3 regions of the Dietzia sp. KRD202 genome follow, and region 2 is predicted to be linked to each of the others. Evidence: riboswitches for the same ligand, from Rfam matches in the RefSeq annotation. Region 2 holds a riboswitch; each other region holds the start of a gene.
The links. A riboswitch is a leader RNA that binds a small molecule or an ion and turns the genes downstream of it on or off. The one in region 2 is predicted to bind cobalamin.
Positions count from the first base shown of each region.

Region 1: it holds a riboswitch for cobalamin, as region 2 does, so the genes downstream of both, J1M64_RS06515 (ABC transporter substrate-binding protein) here and J1M64_RS09680 (VWA domain-containing protein) in region 2, are expected to answer to the same signal.
Region 3: it holds a riboswitch for cobalamin, as region 2 does, so the genes downstream of both, cobN (cobaltochelatase subunit CobN) here and J1M64_RS09680 (VWA domain-containing protein) in region 2, are expected to answer to the same signal.

Region 1 is NZ_JABFAN010000010.1:27,126-35,036, forward strand. Features, by position in the region: gene cobA (uroporphyrinogen-III C-methyltransferase) at 1-651, shown strand, start outside; gene J1M64_RS06500 ((2Fe-2S)-binding protein) at 706-1,464, opposite strand; gene J1M64_RS06505 (ABC transporter ATP-binding protein) at 1,457-2,239, opposite strand; gene J1M64_RS06510 (FecCD family ABC transporter permease) at 2,236-3,369, opposite strand; gene J1M64_RS06515 (ABC transporter substrate-binding protein) at 3,371-4,369, opposite strand; cobalamin riboswitch at 4,490-4,632, opposite strand; gene J1M64_RS06520 (cobalamin biosynthesis protein) at 4,602-5,732, opposite strand; gene J1M64_RS06525 (ABC transporter ATP-binding protein) at 5,710-6,483, opposite strand; gene J1M64_RS06530 (iron ABC transporter permease) at 6,480-7,565, opposite strand; gene J1M64_RS06535 (ABC transporter substrate-binding protein) at 7,570-7,911, opposite strand, start outside.
Region 2 is NZ_JABFAN010000014.1:462-6,635, forward strand. Features, by position in the region: gene J1M64_RS09670 (cobalt-precorrin-4/precorrin-4 C(11)-methyltransferase) at 1-672, opposite strand, end outside; gene cbiE (precorrin-6y C5,15-methyltransferase (decarboxylating) subunit CbiE) at 669-1,913, opposite strand; cobalamin riboswitch at 1,989-2,173, shown strand; gene J1M64_RS09680 (VWA domain-containing protein) at 2,195-4,402, shown strand; gene cobO (cob(I)yrinic acid a,c-diamide adenosyltransferase) at 4,402-5,016, shown strand; gene J1M64_RS09690 (cobyrinate a,c-diamide synthase) at 5,010-6,174, shown strand, end outside.
Region 3 is NZ_JABFAN010000010.1:20,237-26,366, forward strand. Features, by position in the region: gene J1M64_RS06475 (nitrite reductase) at 1-415, opposite strand, end outside; gene J1M64_RS06480 (M23 family metallopeptidase) at 508-1,833, shown strand; cobalamin riboswitch at 1,929-2,123, shown strand; gene cobN (cobaltochelatase subunit CobN) at 2,141-5,926, shown strand; gene cobF (precorrin-6A synthase (deacetylating)) at 5,919-6,130, shown strand, end outside.

The DNA.
Region 1 (7,911 bases), on a different contig from region 2:
GACCGCCTGGGACCGGTGTCGATCCTCGACGAGCTCGACCCCGGCATCGAGGTGATCGACGTGGGCAAGGTGCCCTTCGGTCCGGCGACCCCGCAGGAGGAGATCAACCGGATCCTCGTCGAGCACGCGCGGCGCGGGCGCACCGTCGTCCGACTCAAGGGCGGCGACAGCTTCCTGTTCGGCCGCGGCGCCGAGGAGCACCTCGCGTGCACCGCGGCCGGGGTGCCCGTCACCGTGATCCCGGGCGTCACCTCGGCCCTGTCGGTTCCGGCCCTCGCCGGCGTCCCGGCCACCCACCGCGGACTCTCGCAGGGCGTGTCGGTGATCTCCGGGCACGTCCCGCCCGACAGCCCGCACTCGACCCTCGACTACGGCGCGCTCGCCAGGTCCGGGACCACGCTGGTGTTGCTCATGGCGGTCACGACCCTGCCCGCCATCACCGCGGAACTCCTGGCCGAGGGGATGCCCGGGGACACCCCGGCTGTGCTGGTCGAGAACGGCTCCACCCCGGCGGAGCGCGTCCTGCACGGGACGCTGGCGACGATCGCGCGGCAGGCGGCCGAGGCTCAGGTCGCGCCGCCCGCGATCACCGTGATCGGGGCGGTCGCCGGGCTGGCAGGGCAGCTGTCCGCCGGAGCGAGCTGTGGGTAGTCGGCCGGCCGGGTCCGCCCTCGACGAGTGGTCGCGGATGCGCGGATCGCGAAACTACGTCCGACGGACGAGCTCGGCTCGGCGGTCCTCCGGGGCACGGCGCGGGCAGCTCGCGCACGTGCCGCCGTCGGTGGCCAGATAGATGAGGCAGCAGGAGCTGCGGCGGACGAACCGGCGGGTCCGCTCGGGGCCCTCCACATCGATGTACCGAGCCGGTAGCAGCGGCGGGCGGCACACGGCGTGTGCGAGCTCGGAGCCGCGATTCGGGTCGCCCGCCGCGCGACCCGCCTCGAGCGCGCGGTTCGCGATGGAGTCGGTCGCGATCGCCCACAGCGCCCGCGGTGCTGCGCCCGAGACCTCCGCGAGGGCGGCGATCACCTCGCCGTGGGCCTCCAGCAGCGCGTCGGCGTAGGCCGCGGTCGACGGCAGGAGGTGTTCCGACAGCGCCGAGTGGAGATAGCCGTTCGGCTGCAGCGAGACGGAGAGCCGCTGCGGTCGGGGATCGGGCGCGCGGCCGATCGCGAGCAGCATGACCAGCGGCGCGGCCACCAGCGTCGAACTGGCCGAGTACCACCACAGCGTGCCATTCACCCGCGGATCGCCATGGTTCCAGCGCCGGCCGGTGTCCTCCACCCGCCGGGCCAGCCACCGCGGGTCCGTCAGCACCGATCCGGGCAGGACCTCCGGGCCGTGTTCGATGGTGCGGACGAAGTCGCCGAGGAGGTCCGAGACGCCCGAGTACGCGGCTGTCACGGTCTCGGGGGCGCGGAGCTCGTCGTCGTCGCCGTCGTCACCCACGGTCCCGTCACGCATCGGCGAGCCCCGCCACGTCGAGCGTGCGGCGGCCGTCCGGCCCCGCCCGCACCTCGCCACGCACCCCGAACACCTCCCGCAGCACCGCGGCGTCCAGGACCTGCTCCGGCGCACCGGTCGCGACGAGGTGACCGCGGTGCAGGACCGCGATGACGTCGCAGTACTCGGTGGCCATCCGCAGATCGTGGATCGTGAGCAGCACCGCCAGCCCGTCGGCCGCCAACTCGCGGAGCAGGCGTAGAACCGACAATTGCTGGTGCAGGTCGAGGTGATTGGTCGGCTCGTCCAGCAGGAGCACCTCGGGCCGCTGGGCGAGGGTGCGCGCGATCGACACGCGTTGCTTCTCGCCGCCCGACAGTGCCACCACGTCTCGCTCGGCCAGCTCGGTCAACCCGACCCGGGCGAGGACATCCTCCACGACCGCCGCGTCGTCGGCGCCGAAGGGCTCGAGAAGTCCCCGTGTGACCGTCCGGCCCAGGCGCACCGACTCGCGGACCGTGATGCCGCCCAACGAGACCGGTTCCTGCGTACTGGCCCCCACCGCGCGGGCCAGCGTGCGGCGACGCAGCGAGGCGATGTCGGCGTCGTCGAGCGTCACCATCCCCGCGGCGGACGGCAGCGCGCGATAGCAGGTGCGCAGCAGCGTGGTCTTGCCGCTGCCGTTCGGGCCGACGAGTGCGGTGACCCGCCCGGGCGCGACCGTGAGGTCGACACCGTGGAGGATCAGCCGACCGCCGAGCCGGGCGGAGACGCCGTGCGCGGAGAGGGTGCTCATCGCGACGCCTTCCCGTAGCGGTGCCACAACATCAGCAGGAACACCGGGCCGCCCACGACGCCGGTGACCACGCCCACCGGCAGCTCGGTGCCCTCGCTCACCGCGCGGGCGGCGAGGTCGGCCAGCACCAACGCGACCGCGCCGAGCAGGGCCGCCGCGGGAAGCAGGCGCGCCGCGGTGCGGCCCGTGAAGAACCCCGCGAGGTGGGGGATGAGCAGGCCGATGAAGCCGATCGTCCCGGAGACCGCCACCGCGCCCGCGGTGAGCAGGGAGACGAGCAGCAGCATGAGCACCCGGAACCGGGGCACGTTCACGCCCATCGCGGTGGCGCCGTCGTCACCGGTGAGAAGCAGGTCGAGGTGGCGGCTGCACAGGATCACCACCGTGCCGGCGACGGCGAGGATAGCAACGGGCGCCCACAGCATGGTCCACCCGGCGTCACCGAACCCGCCCGCGAGCCAACGCATGACGGTACCGAGTTGATGGTCGTCGCCGAGGACCAGCAACGTGAACGTGTTGAGCGCACCGAACACCATCGTCATGGCCGCCCCGACCAGCACGATGGCGGTCGTGTCATGGGCGCGGCGGGCCACCAGGACGACGCCCGCCAGCGGGAGCAGCGCGCCGAGGAACGCCGCGATCGGCAGGGTGAACACGCCCCACATCCCGGCGCCCACGCCGAGGACCGTGAGCACCACGACGCCGAAGCCCGCGCCCGAGGAGACGCCGAGCAGATACGGGTCGGCGAGAGGATTTCGGGTGACCGCCTGGGCGACGCCACCCGCCACGGCCAGCGACGCGCCCACGGCCGCCGCCATGAGCGCCCGGGGCAGTCGCGACTCGAGGACGATCGCCTCGCGGGCGTCGGTCCACCACGGGTCGAAGACCCCCGGCGCCAGGCGGTGCGCGACGATCGCCCACACGTCCCCGATCGGGATGGACACCGAGCCCAGGGAGACCCCGGCCGCGATCGTCATCGCGAGCACCGCCACGAGCGGGAGACAGATGAGCCACAGCGACCGCCGCCCGGTGGGCGGGGCATCGGCGATGCGCCCGGAGCCGGGGCGGGGATCGATGCCCGTGCCGGCGCGGTCAACGCGCCCGCCGGTGTTCTCGGCGACGGTCGTCATGTCACTGCCCGAACGCGTGCGGGTGCAGCTCACGGGCGATGGTCTCGGTGGAGGTCGTCATCCGCGAGCTCTCGAAGAAGTCGGACAGCGGGACCACCACGATGCGGTTCTCACGGATCGCCGGCGTCGTGGACATGATGGGCTGCGCGCGCAGGTAGGCGATCTTGTCCTCCGCGCTGGTGGCGCCGTAGTCGAGTACCACGATCGCCTCGGGCTGACGCTCGCCCAGGATCTCCCATGTGGACGTGAGATAGGGGCGGTCGCCCTCGGAGAAGATGTTGTCCGCGCCCGCGTACTCGCCGATCAGTTGTCCGATGCCCACGCCGCCGATCGTCGTCGGTTCTGATTCGCCGCCGTCGTAGAAGAACGTGGGGGTGCCGGTGACACCCGACGCATCGAGCGTCTCTCGGATCTCCCTCATCTCGCCGGTGATCCGGTCGGTCAGGTCCCGTGCCCCCGGCTCGACGTCGAGGATCCGGCCGAGCTGGGAGAAGTCGGTCTCGAGCATCGACAGGTCGCCGAAGCCTTCTCCGCAGTACTCGGAGAACAGGAAGGTGTGGATCCCCGCGGTCTCGAGGGCGTCGCGGCTGCGGCCTTCCTTGTCGTCGAAGGCGCTGCGCATCCCGGCCACCACGAGGTCCGGCTCGAGGTCCACGATCTGCTCCCAGGTGGGGTACTCCTCCGAGAGGGACGGAATGGCCTCGAACTGCTCGGCGACCTCCGGCAGGACATCGTCCTGCTCGCCGTAGCCCATGCCGACGATCCGGTCGCCGGCCCCCATCTGGATGAGGGTCTCGGTGACGTGGTCATTCATCGAGATGATGCGCCGGGGCGCAGCGGTGTAGGTGGTCTCGCGCTCACAGTTGGTGACGGTCACAGGGTCGGCGAACGACTCGACCGGGCCGCCTTCCGCGAGCGCCTCGCCGCGGGAGCAGCCGGTGAGGGCGACCCCCGCGACGAGGAGGGTGGCGAGCGTGATTCTGGGGTGGCGACGGAACATGATCAGTCCTCGGATCGTGTCGTGCGGTCGACGACACGTGAGACCCGCAGGAGGGTAGGAGTCGACGACGACACCACGTCACCTGACAGGACCCCGGATCGCAGACCTCGGCGATGTACTCGGAGTCGCGAACATCCGGGCAGGTAATCGGGCTCGCGGTCACGAAAGTGGCCACACACCGTTGCGGGTCAGCGCCGGATTCCCACCGGTCTTCCCCTGCTCGTTCCGGATGTCAGCAGTACGCCCTCAGGATAGGCACACCGCGTCCGCGTGCGGTGCAGGTACCCCGGCTCGGCGGAGCCGACCACCCGCGCTTCGTGGCCCGGCTACGCCCGAGGACGGCGCGACGCACGACCACGCCCAGCACGGCCAGCGCGACGGTGCCCACCTGGACGCGGTCGTGCAGGAGGATCGCGCGGCGGATGTCGTCGTCCCGGACCGACCGGCCGTCACCGAGGACCGCCCGGTCCTCCACGCCGTACGGGTACGGCGTGGGCCCGCCAAGCCGGACCCCCAGGGCGCCCGCGCACACGGCTTCGACGACCCCGGCGTTCGGGCTCGGGTGCGCCGGTGCGTCACGGAGCCACGCCCGCAGGGCCCCGGCGGGACTCCCGCCCACGGTCGGGGCGCAGACCACCCCGAGCGCGCCGGCCACCCGGGCCGGCAGGAACCCCAGCACGTCGTCGAACCGCGCCGCGGCGGTGCCGAAGTGGCGGTACCGCTCCGAACGGTGACCCACCATCGCGTCGAGCGTGTTGGCCGCGCGGTGGACGGCGGCGCCGGGCGAACCCGCCACCGCGGCCCAGAACAGCGTCGCCACCGCCGCATCGGAGGTGTTCTCCGCGACGGATTCGACGACAGCCCGCGCGAGATCCTCCGGGCCGAGCGCGGCCGGATCCCGTCCGCACAACCACGGCAACAGGTCCCGGGAACCCGCGTGATCGCCCCGGGCGAGCAGGTCACCCTGCCGCCCCGCGACCGCGAGCAACGAGGACCCGCCCAGGCACGACCACACCACGGCCGCGTCCCACGCCACTGCCGCGACGCGGTTCCGTCCGGCGAGACGTCCGACGCCCGTCACTGCAGCGGCGGTGCCCCCCACGAGGACGCCGGTGAACAGCAGGCCCGCCGCCCGCTGCGCGTTGGGCGTCCGGCCGGGCCGGAGGAGCCGCGACTCCACGGCGAGCGCGACCCGGCCGAAGCCCGCGACGGGGTGGAACCGTCGCGGGTCGCCGACGAGGCGATCGAGGGCGAACCCGGCCGCGATGCCCGCCGCGCGGGCGGCAAGCGCGTACCCGTCACCGCGGCGGCGCGTGCACGACGCGCGGTGCGGGTGGGGGTCAGCGCGCGAGATAGCGGACATGCGCCCCCCGCCCGTCGTGGGTCACCTCGGCCTCCACTCCGTACACCTCCCGGATCAGGTCGGCGGTGAGCACCTCGTGGGGCGCGCCGCCGGTCACGAGTCGCCCACCGGACAATACGATCAGATGGTCGCAGAACGTGGCCGCCAGGGTGAGATCGTGTAGGGCCGCGATCACCGTGGTGTCGGTGGCGCGGACCAGGGCCAGCAGGTCGAGTTGGTGGCGGATGTCGAGGTGGTTGGTCGGTTCGTCGAGGACCAGCACACCGGGTTCCTGGGCCAGGGCCCGCGCGATCTGCACCCGCTGCCGCTCGCCGCCGGACAGGGTCGCGTACCGCTGGTCCAGGCGGTCGCCGAGGCCGGTCGTGGCCGCCGCGCGCCGCACCACCCCGTCGTCCCCGGGACCTGGACCCGACCAGGCCGCGCGATGGGGGATGCGGCCGAGTTCGATGACCTCCCGGACCGTGGGGTTCTGGTCGGTGGTCGCCTCCTGCGCCACCAGTGCCAGGCGCCGGGACAGGCGTTTGCGGGGGAGTGATCGGATGTCCGTGCCGTCGAGGTGCACCGATCCGGTGTCGGGCCGGAGCACGCCCGTCAGGATGCGCAGGAGCGTCGACTTGCCGGATCCGTTCGGCCCCAGCACCCCGACCATTGTGCCGGGGGCGGGAGCTACGGTGACGTCGTCGAGGATGGTCCGGCCGCGCACGGACCACGAGACGCCTCGAGCCTCGAGGGTCGACGGGGCGGCGGTCATCGGCCGTGTCCCCGGCGGAGGAGGAGCCCGACGAAGGCCGGGACGCCGATGAGTGCGGTGGCCACCCCGATCGGCAACTCCTGGGGCGCGATCACGGTGCGGGAGACCGCGTCGATCCACACGACGAACACGGCGCCCATCAGCGCCGCCGTCGGGACGAGGACCCGGTGCCGGCCGCCGACCAGGGCTCGCGCGGCGTGTGGCAGCACCAGACCCACGAAGCCGATCGCCCCGCAGGTGCTCACGATGACGGCCGTGACGAGCGCCGTCACCACCATGAGCACCAGCCGGGTGCGGGCCACGTTGACGCCGAGGGCGGCCGCGGCGTCCTGGCCGAAGGTGAACGCGTCGAGGCTGGAGGTGTGCAGCAGGCACGCCACCAGCCCGAGCAGGACCACGACGCCGCACACCGCCACGTCCGACCAGCGGACGGAGGCCAGCGAGCCGAGCAGCCAGAACAGCACGCCGCGGGTCTGCTCGGCGTCGGCGGCGATGTAGACGACGAACGAGGTCACCGCGGAGAACAGCTGGGTCGCCGCGACCCCCGCCAGCACCACCCGGTCGGGCGTCCCGCCGGACGCGAAGGCCAGGACCAGGACGAAGCCGAACGCGGTGAGCGCCCCGACGAACGCCCCCGTGGTGAGCCCGACCGCGCCCGCGCCGACCCCGAGCACCACCACGAGGACCGCCCCGGTGGATGCGCCCGAGGAGATGCCGAGGATGTACGGGTCGGCCAGGGGGTTGCGCAGCAGCGACTGCAGGATGACGCCGCACAGTGCGAGCCCCGCCCCGGCCAGGGCCGCCATGAGAGTGCGCGGAAGCCGCAGGTTCCAGATGATCCCCTCCTCGATCCGCGTGAGCCCGGAGTCGGCTCCCGTGAGTCGGGCCAGCGCGGACTGGATAACGTCGGCGGCGGTGAGTCCGGACGGGCCGATGGTGATGACGAGCGCCGTCGACACCGCCAGCAGCCCCAGGCCACCGAGCCACAGGGTGACCAGTGCGGACGGTCGCCGCAGAGCCGGCCGCCGGCGCGGTGGCGCCGGGACCACCGGGGCGGTGGTCCTCTCGGGTGCGAGGGTCATCGGGTCAGTTGGCCGGGTCCGGCGCGCCGGCCCCCGGCGTGATGAGGCCCAGCTCGGTGAGCCCCGCCGCGACGGTCTCCACCCCGTAGATCGTGCGCAGCGACGGGTTCATCTCGGCGCCGGTGATGTCGATGAACCGCTTCTCCCGGACCGCCGCCATCTCCCGGGTGACGGGGTTGGACTCGAGGTAGGCGATCTTGGCCTCCGCGGTCTCGGCGGTCTGGCTCTTGCGGGTCAGGTCGCCCACGACGATGACGTCCGGGTCGCGCTCGGCCACGACCTCCCAGCTGATCTGCGGCCACTCCTGGGTGGTGTCGTCGAAGGCGTTCTCCAGGCCCAGGGTGAT
Region 2 (6,174 bases):
GAGGATCACCGCTGCCTGGCGCAGGCCAGCCGCCTCCACCGCTGCCGCGATGTCAGCGAGAGTGCCGCGCAGCTCCACGCGGTGCGAGCGGCTCGCGTTGGCCACCACCGCCACCGGGCAGTCGGCACCGTGCGTGGGCACCAGACGCTCGGCCAGCTCACGGATCCGGGTGATCGCCAGGTGCAGCACCAGCGTGGCGCCGGTGGCGGCGAAGTTCTCCAGTGACTCCGTCGACGGCATCGCCGTCGACCGAGCCTGAACGCGGGTGAGCACCACCGACTGCACCACCTCGGGAACCGTGAGCTCCACCCCCAGCTCGGCGGCGGCCGCCGCATAGGCCGGAACACCAGGAACGACGTCCCACGGCACGCCAGCCGAGTCGAGCCGGCGAGTTTGCTCGGCGAGAGCCGAGTACAGCGACGGGTCACCCGAACACAGCCGAACCACCTCGAGCCCATCGGCGTGAGCGGCGACGATCTCGCCGATGATCCCGTCGAGGTCCAGATGCTGGGTGTCCACCAGCCGGGCCTCGGGTCGGCAGTGGTCGAGCACACCGTCGTCGAGGTACGTCCCCGCGTACAGGCAGACGTCGGCCTCGCGCAGGGACGCAGCCGCGCGCAGCGTCAGCAGATCAGCGGCGCCGGGGCCGGCTCCTACGAAGTGAACGGTCACGAGCTCTCCCCTGTTTCCGAAGTATCAGCCGCAGCGACGAATGGCTTCACGGCCGCCCACTGCACCACCGCACGGGCGGGGGCCCAGCCGGCGAACCGGCCGATCGAGTCCGCGTGCTCGACCTGGATCCTGGTCAGCTCCCCGCCGAACTCGGCGCGGGCGTCGACCACCACGCGCTCGGTCTCCAGAGTCACCGCATGCGCGACCAGCCGTCCGCCGGGACGAAGTGCGTCCCAGCACTGTCTCAGCAGGCCAGGAGCAGTGCCGCCTCCACCGATGAACACCGCGTCCGGCCGCGGCAGACCGTCCAGAGCCTGGGGCGCCCGTCCGTGGACGACCTCCAACGACGGCACCCCCAGCCGCACGGCGTTGCGCGCGACACGCGCCGCCCGCTCGGGATCGGCCTCCACCGCGATCGCCCGACATGACGGGTGGGCGCGCATCCACTCGATGCCCACCGACCCGGCGCCGGCGCCCACGTCCCACAGCAAATCACCGGCCATCGGTGCGAGCCGCGACAGGGCGGAAGCCCGCAGGTCGCGGCGGGTGAGCTGGCCGTCGTTCTCGAAGGCGTCGTCGGGCAGGCCCGGCACCAGTCCGAGCGGTCGGGCGGACGCGTCGGCCACGCACTCAACCGCCAGGACGTGCAGGGCGGGGGCCTCGTGATCGACAGCCCAGTCGCGCGCCGCGCGGGAAAACCGGGCCTCGGCCGGGCCCCCGAGATCGGACAGAACGGTCATCGCGCTCCCCCCGAAGCCGGCGCCAACGAGTACCGCGGCGACCTCTCCCGGCGTGTGCCGGTCGGCCGAGAGCACCAGCACCCGCCGCCCCGGCGCCAGCTCACGGGGCAGCGCGCGGTGGTCGCGCAGCACCGCCACGGACTCGGCCGGCCACCGCATCCTGGCGCGGGCCAGCGCGACCGAGGACACCGCCGGGAGCACCTCCACCGCGTCCGCGCCGAGCAGCTCGATCAGGGTGGTGCCGATCCCGGCGACCAGCGGATCGCCCGAGGCCAGGGCCACGATCGACCGCCCGACCCACCGCTGGAGCAGCTCCGGCAACCCGTCCCGCAGCGGCCGCGGCCACGGCACGCGTTCGGCCGTCACCTCGCCCGGAATCATCGCCAGATGACGCTCGCCGCCGAGCACCACATCGGCGCCCATGATGGCGCGACGGCGGGCCTCGTCGAGCCCCGCCCACCCGTCGCCGCCGATGCCGACGACCACCACCCGTGCATTCATGACGCGGAACCCTACCGCGACACCTGAGGCGCCCCGGGACAGGCCGTTGGGCTAGCCTCGGCACCACACAACCGAACAGACCCCACAGCACGAGGTGCCCCACGACCGCGAGAGCGGGCGGAGGGGAGAATCAGGGAAGCCGGTGAGAATCCGGCACAGGGCCCGCTACGGTAACCCGGCCTCTCAGGCGATCGCGCCCCGCGCGCACATCCGAGATGAGCCGGGAAGTCCGGAGACCGGCCTCGCGCTGACCAGCCTGGCAGACGAGAGCGGGAGCCCCCATGCCACTGCACTACCCCTTCAGCGCTGTCGTCGGTTCCGACGACATGGCGCTGGCCCTGACCCTGACCGCGGTGTCCCCGGCGGTCGGCGGCGTGCTGATCCGCGGCGAGAAGGGCACGGCCAAGTCCACGATGGTCCGCGCCCTCACCGGGATCCTGCCGGAGGTCGAGGTCGTCACCGGCGACCGCTTCTCCTCCGCACCTGACGACCGCGGTTCCGAGACCCCGGACGGGCGTATCCCCCACGACGCGCCCACCGAGCGGCGGCCGGTCCGCCTGGTCGAGCTGCCGATCGGGGTGTCCGAGGACCGCATCACCGGATCACTACACCTGGAGAGTGCGCTCGCCGATGGCGTGACCGTGTTCCAACCGGGCCTACTCGCCCGCGCACACCGCGGACTGCTCTACGTGGACGAGGTCAACCTGCTCCACGACCACGTGGTGGACCTTCTGCTCGACGCCGCCGCGATGGGCCGGGTGACCGTGGAGCGCGACGGCATCTCCGTCGAGCACGCCGCGCGCTTCGTACTGATCGGCACCATGAACCCCGAAGAGGGTGAGCTCCGGCCCCAGCTGCTGGACCGCTTCGGCCTCACCGTGGAGGTGGCCGCGCCCCGGGACCCGGAACTGCGCGCCGAGGTGGTGCGCCGCCGGATCGCGTTCGAGGCCGACCCGGCGGGATTCGTCGCCGCCCACGCCGCCGACGAGGCCGCAGTGCGCGAGCGGATCGCCGCCGCGCGGCGGGTACTCGACCGGGTGAGACTGACCCCCTGGGCGCTGTCCACCATCGCCCGGGTGTGTGCAGGCTTCGACGTGGACGGCATGCGCGCCGACATCGTCACCGCCCGCACCGCCGCCGCCCACGCCGCATGGCAGGGCCGGACCCGGATCACCCGCGAGGACATCCGCGTCGCCGCGCGCATGGCGCTGCCCCACCGCCGCCGTCGGGCCCCGTTCGATGCGCCGGGCCTCGACGAGGACCTGTTGGAACGGCTGCTGGGCGACGACGACGAGCCCGATCCCGACCCTCGAGACGAGACCGCGCCGGCCGACGACGCCGAACAGTCGGAGTCCGCAGACGAGTCCGCGTCGGCAGACGCCCCGGACGCCGAGTCGGCCCCGGCGCGGGCCTCGGCCGAGGACGCCGGGCACGAGCACCCGTCCGGCCAGGCCGAGCAGACCGAGGACAGCCCCGACGCTGCCGACGCCTCCGGCACCGAGGGCTCCGGCCAGGTGGAAGGCCGATCGGACGACGATGCCGACGGCCAGGCCGGCGATCAGGCCGGCGACGACACCCCGGGCGACGCTCCCGGGCCCACCCCGCCCGAGCCAGGCACGGTCACCGCGGCCGCGGCGCCGTACCGCACCCGCCTGCTCGCCGTCGCCGGTACCGGCCAGGGCGCGGCCGGCCGCCGGTCGAGGGCCATCACCAGCACTGGCCGCCGCATCGGCGCAGGCGCGTTCACCGGGGCCGACCTGCACCTGCCCGCCACGATCCGCTCCGCCGCGCCGCAGCAGTCCGCCCGGGGTCGCGAGGCCGGCCGCAACGGCGGTCGACTCCGGCTGGCCGCCGAGGACCTGCGCTCGGCGGTGCGCGAGGGCCGCGAGTCCAACCTCGTGCTGTTCTGCGTGGACGCCTCCGGCTCCATGGCCGCCCGCACCCGGATGGAGCAGGTCAAGACCGCGATCCTCTCCCTACTGCTGGACGCCTACCGCCGCCGCGACAAGGTGGGACTGGTGACCTTCCGCGGGTCCGCGGCCCACGTGACCCTGCCGCCCACCTCGTCGGTCGACATCGCGGCCACCCGCCTCGCGGAACTCCCGGCGGGCGGCCGGACCCCACTGGCCGAGGGACTGCTCACCGCCGCCGAGGTCCTGCGCATTGAAGGCGTCCGCGATCCGCGGCGGCGGGCCCTCCTCGTCGTCGTCACCGACGGCCGCGCCACCCACGGCCCGGACGCCCTCGCCAGGTCCCGCACCGCGGCGACCGGGCTGGCCTCCCTCGGCGTGGCCTCGGTGGTGGTGGACTGCGAGACCGGCCGCTTCCGGATGGGCCTGGCCTCCGAGCTCGCCGGGCACCTGGGCGCTGAGCACGTGCCACTGGGCGAGGTCACCGCCGAGGGACTCGCCGACACGGTCGACGTTCACACAGCCCGCGCCCGCACCGCGCGCCCCCGGGGCGTCGACCCCCGGAACGAGGTGGCCTGATGCCCAAGGGACAGCCGGAGATCGTGCCCGACGACGGGCTCAGCACCCGGCAACGCCGCAACCGTCCGCTGGTCATGGTCCACACCGGGCCCGGCAAGGGGAAGTCCACCGCCGCGTTCGGTCTGGCCATGCGCGCGTGGAACCAGGGCTGGGACATCGGGGTGTTCCAGTTCGTCAAGTCCGCCAAGTGGCGCATCGGCGAGCAGACCGTCATGGAACGCCTCGCCCGCCTGCACGCCGAGACCGGCGAGGGCGGGCCCGTCGAGTGGCACAAGATGGGCTCGGGGTGGTCGTGGTCGCGCAAGGACGGCACCGAGGACGACCACGCCGCCGACGCCGCCGAAGGATGGGCCGAGATCAAACGCCGCCTGGCCGACGAGCGGCACGACCTCTACCTGCTCGACGAGTTCACCTATCCCATGAAATGGGGCTGGGTGGACGTCGACGACGTGGTCGCCACCCTCGCCAGCCGCCCCGGCCGGCAGCACGTGGTGATCACCGGCCGCGACGCCGACCCCCGACTGCTCGAGGTCGCCGACCTGGTCACCGAGATGACCAAGGTCAAACACCCGATGGACGCCGGGCAGAAGGGTCAGCGGGGCATCGAATGGTGACCGCGCTGCCGCGGATCGTCGTGGCCGCGCCGGCGTCGGGGCACGGCAAGACCACCGTCGCGACCGGCCTCATGGCCGCGCTGCGCCGCACCGGGCTGGAGGTCTCGGGGCACAAGGTGGGCCCCGACTACATCGACCCCGGGTACCACGCTCTGGCCACCGGGCGGCCGGGCCGCAACCTCGACCCGCACCTGGTGGGCGAGAAGCGGATCGTGCCGCTGCTGCTGCACGGCGCCGGCGCGGGCGGGGCCGGGATCGGCGCGGGGCGCCCCGCCGACGTCGCGGTGATCGAGGGCGTGATGGGCCTGTACGACGGCCACATCGGCGGCGACGGGTTCGCCTCCACAGCCCACGTCGCCGCGCTCACCGGGGCCCCCGTCGTGCTGGTCGTCGACATCTCCCACGCCTCGCGCAGCATCGCCGCGGTGGTGCTGGGGATGGCCTCCTACGACCCAGCCGTGCACATCGCCGGGGTGGTGCTCAACAAGGCGGGTTCCGTCCGCCACTCCGACGAGGTCCGCCGCGCGCTGGCGCCCCTCGGCATCCCGGTGCTGGGTGTCCTCCAGCGCGACGACGACGTCACCGCCCCCTCCCGCCATCTCGGCCTGGTCCCCGCCGCCGAACGCCCGGAGGCCGCGCGCTCGCTCGACCACCTGGCCGGGAAGGTGGCCGCGTCGATCGACCTGGAGGCCGTCATGCGGATCGCGCGTGAGGCGCCGCCGCTGGCGGGCGAGGCGTGGTCGGCGCGCGTGGCGCTGGGTAGTGACCGCGCCCACGAGGTCGACGACGACGAGGTCCGCCCCCTCATCGCCGTGGCCGGTGGCCGGGCCTTCACCTTCCGCTACGCCGAGACGGTCGAGTTGCTCGAGGCGACCGGCTGCTCGGTCGTGCCGTTCGACCCGCTGGCCGACGAGGCCCTGCCCGACACCGCCGCGGGGATCTACCTCGGGGGCGGGTTCCCCGAGGTCCACGCCGCGGACCTCGCCGCAAACGAGCCGATGCTGCGGGCACTGCGCGCGGCGACGGCCGCCGGGACGCCGACCGTCGCCGAGTGCGCGGGCCTGCTCTACCTCTGTCGCACCCTCGACGGTGTCCCCATGGTCGGTGCTGTTGACGCCGACGCGGCCATGGCCCCGCGGCTCACGCTGGCCTACCGCC
Region 3 (6,130 bases), on a different contig from region 2:
GCCCGGCGTCCAGCGCCTCGGTCACCGGCCGCAGGTCCGCGCGGCCCCGGGCCTGCCCGCCGAACGACTCGCCCAGGCCCGTCAGCGGCGAGACGAGGACGTTGCGCACCAGCTCGTGCCCGGGCGCGGGGAGCAGGCCCGTCTCCGCGATCGCCGCCACCACCTCGCCGGGCAGCTGCCCGTCCGGACCGATCGGCAGAGCCCGCAGTTGCAGGTTCGCGCGTGTCGTGACGTGCACGTTGTCGTCGTCGCCATATCTCACGGCGACCCCGTGCAGGCCGGCCAGTGCCGCCGGTGACACGCGGCCGCCCGGCACGCGCAAACGGACCAGGGCGCCGTCGGAAGCCGGCCACGGCCGCAGGACGCCCGGGCACAGGTCGCCACGGGTCCGGCGGGTGGGTTCGCTGATGCTCACGGGGGCCATTGTGGCAGCCCGTCGCCGGTGTACTTTTCCCAGACGGCAGAGGGTAAGTTTTTTCTTCACAACTGAAGAAACGGAGCTCCACCGTGATACCTCGCCGCGTACCCACCCTTCTCGCCTCCGCCCTCACCGCAGTCGCACTGGTCGCGGCCGGGTGCTCGTCGGACGCCGCCACCGAACCCGCCGCCGCCGAAGCGGCCGCCACTACCACGGCATCACCGGCCGCCGGGTCCGTCGCCGGGGTGACCGTCCCGGACGCGTTCACCGCGCTGACGATGATTCCCATCGGCAACCCGCCGCTGCCGTTCAAGGGCACCGACGGCAAGTACCACGTGGCCTACGACCTGCAGCTCACCAACGCCACCAAGGTGCCGGCGAGCGTGGACAAGATCGACGTGGTGGACGGCACCGACCCCACCAAGGTCATCGCCAGCTTCTCCGCCGCCGCTCTCGTGGACCCGGACTGCGTCTTCGGTGACTGCAACCGGCTGCGCGACCTGCCCGCCGGGTACGTCGACACCGCGCAGATCCCGCCGCAGGAGAGCCGGGTCGTGTTCATCGACTTCACCCTCGACTCGCTCGACCAGGCCCCGGACGCGGTGCTGCACCACCTCTACGGGACCGGTGCCGCCTCGCCGGCGTTCGGCGAACCCGGGCCCATCGACTACCTCACGACACCGGTCGTCTTCTCCACCCGGACCGTGCCGGTCATCGCGCCGCCCGTGCGGGGCGAGAACTGGGTGGCCCTCAACGGGTGTTGCGAACCGGGCTTCCCGCACCGCAGCTCGGTGATGTCGGTCAACGGCAAACTCAACAACAGTCAGCGCTTTGCGATCGACTGGAAACGCACCAACGACGAGGGCGAGTTCTTCACGGGCGACAGGAACCACAACGAGAGCTACGTGGACTACGGCGCCGAGATCCTCGCCGTCGCCGACGCCACCGTCGTCTCGGTCCTCGACGGGATGGACGCCAACGCGCCGGGCGTCCTGCCCGCCAGCAACCCGGAACTGGCCTCCAAGCTCACCGTCGAGAACGTGGACGGCAACCACGTGGTGCTCGACCTCGGCGACGGCGTGTACGCGATGTACGCACACATGATCTCCGGCTCGGTCACGGTGAAACCCGGCGACACGGTGACCGAGGGCCAGGTGCTGGGCAAGCTCGGGAACACCGGCAACGCCAACGCCTCGCACCTGCACTTCCAGCTCATGGACGGGCCGAGCCTGCTCGAGGCCGACTCGCTGCCGTACGAGCTGAAGGGGTTCGACTACGCGGGGCAGGTCCCGCCGGAGCGGATCGCCGACGCCGACGACTTCCTGTCCGGCACTTTCGTCGACGAGGCGACCCTCTCGCCGGAACCGCGGATGAACGAGCTGCCGCTCAACCTCGCGGTGGTGGACTTCCCCTGACCGGGACGGCCGTCCCCGGCTGACGCGAGGCAGCCAGGTAAGTCGCTCCTGACCCTCGCGCGACGGCCGGGCGGCCACTGGCGGGGTCCGCCGGATAGGCTCGCCGGTGCCGTGGTGTTCGGGAAGCCGGAGGAAAAGCCGGCGCGGCCCTCGCCACTGTAGTCGCGGAGTCACGCGGCCCTCGTCCGTCCCTCACGGGTCGGAGACCACTGGATCCACGGGTCCGGGAAGGTCGGTCGCACGGCGTTGATGCGGAAGCCAGGAGACCGGCCACGGCGACATGTTCCACGAGGGTTTGGAGAAGAACATGCGCCCCACCCGGCGTTTGGCGTCCCCTGATGGCGCCTCGGCACAGCACGACGTGCCCCGCATCACCCTGTTGTCCACCTCCGACACGGACCTGCTCTCCGCGCGCGAATCCGGCGCGGCGTTCACGCTCGGCAACCCGTCTCGACTCGACGTCGAGGCGAATCTGCCCGAACTGCTCGACGGCGCCGACCTGGTGGTGGTCCGCATCCTCGGCTCGCGGCGATCGTGGGACGCCGGGTTCGCCGCCGTGCTCGGCGCGGGCGTTCCGGTGGTGGTCCTGGGTGGCGAGCAGACCCCCGACGCCGACCTTATGGAGCTGTCCACCGTCCCGATCGGCACCGCGGCCGAGGCACACCGCTATCTCGCCGAGGGCGGCCCGGGCAACCTGGCGCAGCTGCACGCGTTCCTGGCCGACACCGTGTTGCTCACCGGCGCCGGGTTCGAGCCGCCGGAGAACGTGCCGGTGTGGGGTATGCCGCCGCGGCCGGACACGACGGAAGCCCCCGGCCTGCCCCGCGTGGGCGTGCTCTACTACCGCGCCCACGAGGTGAGCGGGAACTCCGGGTTCGCCCACGCGCTGGCCGACGCGATCGACGCCGCTGGCGCGGTGGGAGTGCCGGTCTTCGCCGGCTCCCTGCGCTCGGCCCCCGACGAGTTGTTCGACGCCCTTGGCACTCTCGATGCGCTGGTCGTGACGGTTCTCGCCGCCGGCGGCACCACTCCCGGCACGGTGAGCGCGGGCGGCGAGGACGAGACGTGGGACGTCGAGCGCATCGCCGCGCTCGACATTCCCGTATTGCAGGGCCTGTGCCTGACGTGGAGCCGCGAGGACTGGGCGGCCTCCGACGACGGCGTCAACCCGCTGGACTCCGCCAACCAGATCGCGATCCCCGAGTTCGACGGCCGGATCATCACTGCGCCGTTCTCGTTCAAGGAGATCGACGCCGACGGACTGCCCCGCTACGTGGCCGATCCCGAGCGGTGCGCGCGTGTCGCCGGGATCGCCGTGGCCCACGCGCGGCTGCGCCATGTGGCGCCCGCCGACCGCAAGGTCGCGCTGGTCCTGTCGGCCTATCCGACCAAGCACTCCCGCATCGGCAACGCCGTCGGTCTGGACACCCCGGTCTCGACCATCCGCCTGCTGCGCCGGATGCGCGACGAGGGTTACGACCTGGGCCCGGACGACGGCCCCATCGCGCGCTTTCTCGATCGACCGGGCCTCGACCTCACCGAGCCGGGGGCGGATGGCACCGTCGCGGAGGGCGGTTTCCCCGACGACACCGCCGCCGGCGACGCCCTCATCCACGCGCTCATCGCCGCGGGCGGGCAGGACGAGGAGTGGCTCACCAGCGCCCAGCTCACCGACAGCCACGTCCGGATCTCCACCGACGACTACCTGCGCTGGACCGCGGACCTGCCCGAGGCGCTGCGTGCGGAGATGGTCGAGGCGTGGGGGCCCGCGCCGGGCGAGCTGTTCGTCAACGACGCCGGAGAGATCGTCCTGGCCACCATCCAGGCCGGCAACGTCGTCCTGTTGATCCAGCCGCCCCGCGGGTTCGGCGAGAACCCGGTCGCCATCTATCACGACCCCGAGCTCGCGCCGTCCCATCACTACCTGGCCGCCTACCGCTGGCTCGCCCGCGGCTTCGGCGCGCACGCGCTGGTGCACATCGGCAAGCACGGCTCGCTCGAATGGCTGCCGGGCAAGAACGCCGCGCTCTCGGCGGACTGCGCCACCGACGCGGCGATCGCCAACCTTCCGCTGATCTACCCCTTCCTCGTCAACGACCCCGGCGAGGGCGCCCAGGCCAAGCGCCGCGCGCACGCGACGATCGTCGACCACCTGGTCCCGCCGATGGCCCGCGCGGAGTCGTACGGGGACATCGCCCGCCTGGAGCAGCTGCTCGACGAGTACGGGAACATCGCGTCGATGGACCCGGCCAAGCTCCCGGCCATCCGCGCGCAGATCTGGACGCTCATGCAGTCCGCGCACATGCACGAGGACCTGGGCCTCGAGCAACGGCCCGGGGACGAGGAGTTCGACGACTTCCTGCTCCACGTCGACGGCTGGCTCTGCGAGATCAAGGACGTCCAGATCCGCGACGGCCTGCACGTCCTGGGCCAGGCGCCCGCGGGCGAGGCGCGCGTCAACCTGGTGCTGGCGATCCTGCGGGCCTCGCAGGTGTGGGGCGGCGAGTCCGGGGCGGTTCCGGGCCTGCGTCGCGCACTCGGGCTGGCCGAGGGCGCGCCGACCGAGGAGGTCGACCGGGTCGAGGCGCTCGCCAAGGCGCTGGTCGAGGGGATGGACGCGCGGGAGTGGGACGTCGCCGCGGTGCCCGACGTCCTCGCCGCCGCGGGCCTCACCGCGGGTGAGGCGGGCGACGGCGCGTCCGAGGGCGATGACGACAACGACGACGACAACGACGACGACGAGGTCGCGCAGGTGCTCGAGTTCGCCGCCCGTGAGGTGGTGCCGCGACTGGCCGCCACTGTCGATGAGCTGGACGCCGTCATGCACGCCCTGGACGGCGGGTTCATCCCGGCCGGGCCCTCGGGATCCCCCCTTCGGGGCCTGGTCAATGTGCTGCCCACGGGCCGGAACTTCTACACGGTGGACCCGCGCGCCGTCCCGTCGCGGCTGGCGTGGGAGACCGGTCAGGCCATGGCGGACTCGCTGCTCGACCGGCACGTCGCCGAGACCGGTGAGTACCCGAGCTCGGTGGGGCTGTCGATCTGGGGTACCTCGGCCATGCGCACCTCCGGGGACGACATCGCCGAGGTCCTGGCCCTGCTGGGCGTCCGCCCCGAGTGGGACGAGGCCTCCCGCCGGGTCACGGGCCTGGAGGTGGTCCCGTCCGAGGAACTGGGCCGCCCGCGCGTCGACGTGACCGTGCGCATCTCCGGCTTCTTCCGCGATGCGTTCCCGCACGTCATCGGGATGCTCGACGACGCCGTGCGGATGGTCGCCGAGCTGGACGAGCCCGACGAACACAACTTCGTCGCCGCCCACACGCGGGCCGACCTCGCCGAGCACTCGGATCAACGCCGCGCCACCACCCGGATCTTCGGCTCCGCGCCCGGCTCGTACGGGGCGGGAATCCTGCAGACCATCGAGGCGGGCAACTGGCGCGACGACCGAGACCTGGCCGAGGTCTACACCCGCTGGGGCGGGTACGCCTACGGCCGCGACCTCGACGGAGTCCCCGCGGCCGACGACATGCGCACCAACTACCGGCGCATTGCGGTGGCGGCCAAGAACATCGACACCCGCGAGCACGACATCGCCGACTCGGACGACTACTTCCAGTACCACGGCGGGATGATCGCCACCGTCCGCGCCCTCACCGGCGCCGAGCCGCGCGCCTATGTGGGCGACTCGACCACGCCCGACGCCGTCCGCACCCGGTCGCTGGCGGAGGAGACCACGCGGGTGTTCCGCGCGCGAGTGGTGAACCCGCGGTGGATCGCGGCCATGCAGCGGCACGGCTACAAGGGGGCGTTCGAGCTGGCGGCCACGGTGGACTACCTCTTCGGGTTCGATGCGACCGCCGGCGTGGTCCACGACTGGATGTACGACTCGCTCGCCCGCGAGTACGTCCTGGACGAGACCAACCAGGAGTTCCTGCGCCGGTCCAACCCGTGGGCGCTGCGCGGGATGATCGAGCGGCTCTCCGAGGCCGCCGACCGCGGGATGTGGGCCGAGCCCGATGCGGGCATCATGGACCGGATGCGGCAGGTCTACCTCGATGTGGAGGGCGATCTCGAGGAGTCCCACGGTGACTGAGTTCCCCACCGGCCGCAGGCGGGTGCGGGTCGTGGGCATCGGCTCGGGCGGGCTCGACCAGATCACGGTCGAGGCCGCCCGGGCCCTGCGCGCCAGCGACTACGCCCTCGCGGCCGTCAAAGGCCCGGCCGACCCGTTGGTCGATCTCCGCGCGCAGCTGCTCGCCCGCCACGCGCCGGGCGTCGAGTTGGTGGGTGTGCCCGA